DNA from 2 places in the Paenibacillus sp. 11B genome. Region 1 is predicted to be linked to the other one. Evidence: a T-box and tRNA genes for the amino acid it is inferred to sense, from the RefSeq annotation. Region 1 holds a T-box; the other holds one or more tRNA genes.
The links. A T-box is a leader RNA that pairs with one kind of tRNA and senses whether it is charged. The one in region 1 lies ahead of Q0V21_RS27120 (valine--tRNA ligase), so its partner is inferred to be a tRNA-Val.
Positions count from the first base shown of each region.

Region 2: it has a tRNA-Val gene. The T-box ahead of Q0V21_RS27120 (valine--tRNA ligase) is inferred to sense a tRNA for this amino acid. The anticodon was not compared.

Region 1 is NZ_JAUKNS010000007.1:298,204-300,672, reverse strand. It holds gene Q0V21_RS27120 (valine--tRNA ligase) at 1-1,170, opposite strand, end outside; T-box leader at 1,229-1,497, opposite strand; gene Q0V21_RS27115 (LysM peptidoglycan-binding domain-containing protein) at 1,654-2,469, opposite strand, start outside.
Region 2 is NZ_JAUKNS010000001.1:1,075,739-1,078,207, forward strand. It holds gene Q0V21_RS04765 (NADH-dependent flavin oxidoreductase) at 1-843, opposite strand, end outside; gene Q0V21_RS04770 (winged helix-turn-helix transcriptional regulator) at 970-1,308, shown strand; tRNA gene Q0V21_RS04775 (tRNA-Val) at 1,437-1,509, opposite strand; gene Q0V21_RS04780 (hypothetical protein) at 1,654-1,908, shown strand; gene Q0V21_RS04785 (GNAT family N-acetyltransferase) at 2,145-2,469, shown strand, end outside.

The sequences.
Region 1 (2,469 bases):
ACGAACCCCTTCACCGCTTTGTTGCTTCTCAATCGCTTTTTCCGCGAGCGGCTTCATCTCAACAAACCATTGTGTCGACAAATACGGCTCAACGACAGCTCCTGTCCGTTCGCTGTGTCCAACCTGATGCGTGTGATCCTCGATGTTGATCAATACGCCCTGTTCTTTCAGATCTGCAACGATTTGCTTGCGGCAGTCACTGCGATCCAGTCCCTGATATTTGCCTGCGTCGGCATTCATCGTACCGGTCTCATCCATCACCGTAATCTGTGGCAGATCATGACGGAGGCCCACTTCGAAGTCATTCGGATCATGAGCAGGCGTAATTTTCACGGCGCCACTTCCGAAATCTTTATCTACATACTCATCTGCAATAACCGGAATTTCGCGTCCGATGATAGGCAGCACAAGCACTTTGCCAATCATATCTGCGTAACGCTCATCCTTCGGATGAACAGCAACTGCCGTATCTCCCAGCATCGTTTCCGGGCGAGTTGTCGCTACTGTGACATAACCACTTCCGTCTTTGAGCGGATAACGCAGGTGGTACAAGTGACCCTGAACTTCTTTATATTCAACCTCGATGTCGGACAATGCAGTCCGGTTTACCGGGTCCCAGTTAATAATTCGTTTGCCTCGATAAATGAGGCCTTTTTCATACAGTTGAACAAACACTTTACGCACAGCCTGAGATAAACCTTCGTCCAGCGTAAAACGTTCACGCGTATAGTCGAGCGACAAGCCCATTTTGCCCCATTGCTGACGAATAGTTGTTGCATACTGGTCTTTCCAGTCCCATACTTTCTCCAGAAACTTTTCGCGTCCCAGATCATAACGAGTCAGACCTTCTTCACGCAATTTCTGCTCGACTTTGGTTTGGGTAGCAATCCCTGCATGGTCAGAACCCGGCAGCCACAGTGCATCATAGCCCTGCATCCGCTTGGTACGAATCAGAATATCCTGCAGTGTGAAATCGAGCGCATGCCCAATATGGAGCATTCCGGTTACGTTCGGGGGTGGGATTACAATCGTATAAGGTTCAGCATCTTTACGCTGGCCTGCCTTGAAATATCCATTTTCCATCCAAGTGGAATACCATTTTTGTTCCGCAGCTTTCGGATCATACGTGGTCGGCATTTCTGTTGCAGCTGAATTTTTTTGTTCAGACATGTGTCATTCCTCCGTTACTTATTCATCATCGCCAAAAAACAAAAAAACCTTTCATCCATCAAAGGACGAAAGGTTAGCTTTCGCGGTACCACCTTTGTTTCACGCAGATAGAAAGACAGACTTCCCCTCCTATACTTACGTGACACTTCAAGCAGATAACGGCTGCGACCGGCCCATCCTACCTCAGGTATGAATGACTCATCCCTTGTATTCAAACAGGCAACTCCCGGGCGACTTCGATCAGTTGGTTCCTACGGAATTTCCCAGCGTTACAATCCCGCTCTCTGAAAGGTCATACTGTCTACTACTCCCGATCCACGTTGTTCTTCAAAAAACCTAAACACATCATACCCTGCCCGTGCCCGATAGTCAACCTGACAACAGCGGAAAAAGCGCGCTGCAATGCAGGTTGAGGGCAGATAAAGCAAAAACCCGCCATCCTCAAGGGATCACGGGTCGAAATGGACATTAACCTACCTGCAGTTAAGGGATATATAGAATCTGCCCTTCTTCCACAACCTGTTCGGATAATCGATTATACAACTGGAGCTCTCTGGTACTTAACTGATATCGGTCTGCAATCGTATCCAGTGTCTCTTCACGCTGTACAATGCATAATTTCACCTTACGAAACGGGGTCTGATCCACAAGGGTGCCGAGAAACAGGTTCTTCCACTCTACATCATCAGGCTGATATGCTTCTTCCTGCAGTTCTCCAGCGAGTGCCTCTTGCTCCCGTTCAGCTTCCGCCTCACGTGTCACTCTGCCAGAGGATAACAAGGAGGAGATGCCTACGCCCTCTGCCTGTTTTGGTGCAGACTCTCTCTTGCTGCCAAAAGCAACCTTGAGCTCCGGCTTGTCTTCCGTTTCAGCCACAGGTTCAGGGATAAAGGCTTCTTTTTCTTCAGCGGACTCATTGGTGTCCGATACTTCATGAGGTTTGTATTCTTCCGAAATTTCCGGTTCAGATGTTGCGAAGACATCCTGCCAGTTCTCCGACTGGGAATTTGCCGGGACATCTGCTACCGCCTGCTCCTCTTGTTTGGATTCAGATCGGGCAGATTCAAAATGCCAAACGTTCGGTGCTGCTGGTTCATCAGAAGGCTTTGAGACCAATTTGGAATCGGCCTGCTCCGAGTTCCTTGAGTTCGTATGTAAGGTCTCGACGGAAGGCTCGGACCAAACTGACGACTCTTCAGTCAGAGGAAGCAGAGGCTCAGATTCAGGGTAAGAAGCCAACCTGTCGGCTGTCTCCGCCAAAAAAGACGAAACTGGAGAAGGCGTTTCGGATACATTCGA
Region 2 (2,469 bases), on a different contig from region 1:
GATCGGCTCCTTGTCCTCAGGTTGATTTAAGGATGTTCGTTTGTAGCTGGCCATCGACAGATGAATGTAATCAACCCGAGTGTCTGTCAGAGCTTGGGCAAAAGCCAAAGAGTCTTCAAGTCGGATACCCGGCATATGAATTTCTTCCGGTGAAATCCGGTAACCAAGGATAAAGGGTTTATCTGCGTGGGCATCGATAATCGATGCGACCTCCTGTATGACCGCCAGCGGAAATCGCATGCGATTCTCAAAGCTGCCACCCCATTGATCTGTCCGTTGATTGGAATTCACGGAGAAAAATTGCTGCAAAAGATACGTGTTCGCCCCGTGAAGCTCTACCCCGTCAAAACCGGCATGAATCGCCCGTAAGGTTGCTCTGCCGAAGTCTTTGATAATGCTTTCGATTTCCTCGCAAGTCAGCTCGCGCGGCGTCTCCGAGCCTGTTGGATGCACGGAAGCGATTGCGCTCGCACTGGTGGGTTGAACACCTCTTAGCGTTTTGGAATTCGTTTTGCGTCCTGCATGAAAGATTTGTGCAATCGCTTTGGTTCCGTCCTTCTGAATAGCTCTTGCAATTTTGGAAAGTCCTTTAATTGTAGAATCGCTTGCGATGGAAAGCTCACCTTCGAAGCCTTTTCCTCCATCGGTTACATACGCAACACCCGTAATGATCATACCAGGGCCACCAGCACGTTCTGCATAATAATCAACTTCATCATTGGTGATTGAACCATCGAAGAAACTGGACATCGTTGTCATCGGCGCCATAACCACTCTATTTTTCAACGTAAAACCATTCGCAAATGTATAAGGCTGTAAGAAATTACGATTACTTTTTTCCATATATATTCTCTCCTTCTTTCAGGCTTGTTCACCCTTGTCTCCGTTTCATGAGTTATTGTATAGTAGGGTGAAACACGAGTATAGTATGCACTTAAAAGATAGATACTATCTAAAAGGAGAGTGAATATGGAAATGATGGAGGAAGTAAACGTTAAACCATTTTCACATGCCATGTCGATGATCGGCGGAAAATGGAAAATGCATATCTTGTTTTGGCTGTGGAAAAATAAAACATTACGTTATGGAGAATTAAAAAGAGCCTTGGGAGGCATTACGCATAAAATGCTAAGCTCTCAACTGAAAGAATTAGAGTCAGATCGATTAATTATCCGTAAAGAGTACCCACAATTACCACCAAAAGTAGAATATTCTTTGTCTTGTGAAGGTTTAACGCTGATGCCTGTACTGGAAGTTCTCTGCAATTGGGGAAGACAGAATCTTGCTGATTTGCAGAAAACTCAGTGAACGTACTGAAGCGAAGGATGTATTTCTTTTACTTTTCTCCCCCAATTGTCCCCCAAGTCTTCCATAATGCCTTATTCATAAACCAGACAAAAAGAAAAAAGCCCTTGCTGCGCAAGGACTTTTTGTTATGATCTGTAGTGGGCTCGAACCACTGACCCCTACCCTGTCAAGATAGTGCTCTCCCAGCTGAGCTAACAGATCATGATATCTAATTGTTTTCCAATCAAGTAACAGTATCATACCAAGTAACCGTGTTCATTGTCAATCGTTTAATTGGTAATATTTTATCCGTATTGGTGCACAATAAAGGAATGATTACCATTTCGATGACGAGGTGACTTCCAGTTGAGAAACAATAGAGAACGCAAAATACGTTTATATTTAACAGTCAAAAACTTAATCTGTTTACTTGTGCTTGTTGTACTAATCAGCGCTGCTGTCGGCTGCGGTTTAGAGCGGGATGAACATACGGTACAATTCCAACAATTAAAGGAGCCCAATGAGGTTAACGATGATCTGCCTGTCTGGCTGGATGTGTATTCCAAGTCTGTTGTGCATGATGTTTACTCCCCACAAGGCCATGTTGAAGTCTTACCCTGAGGAACATGATACCGCATTTCACTCGTCTTCGTCCCACTTTTTGGAGTACGCCTTCTTGGTCACATAATACAATAAAGCTATCATTCCCGCCGACATCAAAAGTGTGATTGCCATCACTCCTGCCATGCCCATGGTTCGCACCTCCTCTCCCAGTATGTTCCAGACTTAACTATACAGGAAAAGCATTTTTTTGTATAATTCAGACTGATAGCGTAGAGCAGAAAGAAGGAATGGAATTGGCAGCTGAGATTAGTTATGTAACGACTGAAGAACAACTCCAGAAAGCGCTGGAGATTCGCAATCATGTTTTTGTGATCGAGCAGCAGGTGCCTGCTGACATTGAGATTGATCAATATGATATCATCAGTCCTGATGTGCATCACGTACTGTTGAGTACGGATGGACAGGCTGTAGCCACAGGGCGTCTGATCTATTACACCAAGGATACTGCCAAAATGCAGCGGATCGCTGTGCTCCAATCTCATCGTGCATTCGGCTATGGTCGTGTACTTCTGTTAGCCATGGAAGAACGAGCTCGCGAATTGGGATTGGTTTACTCCA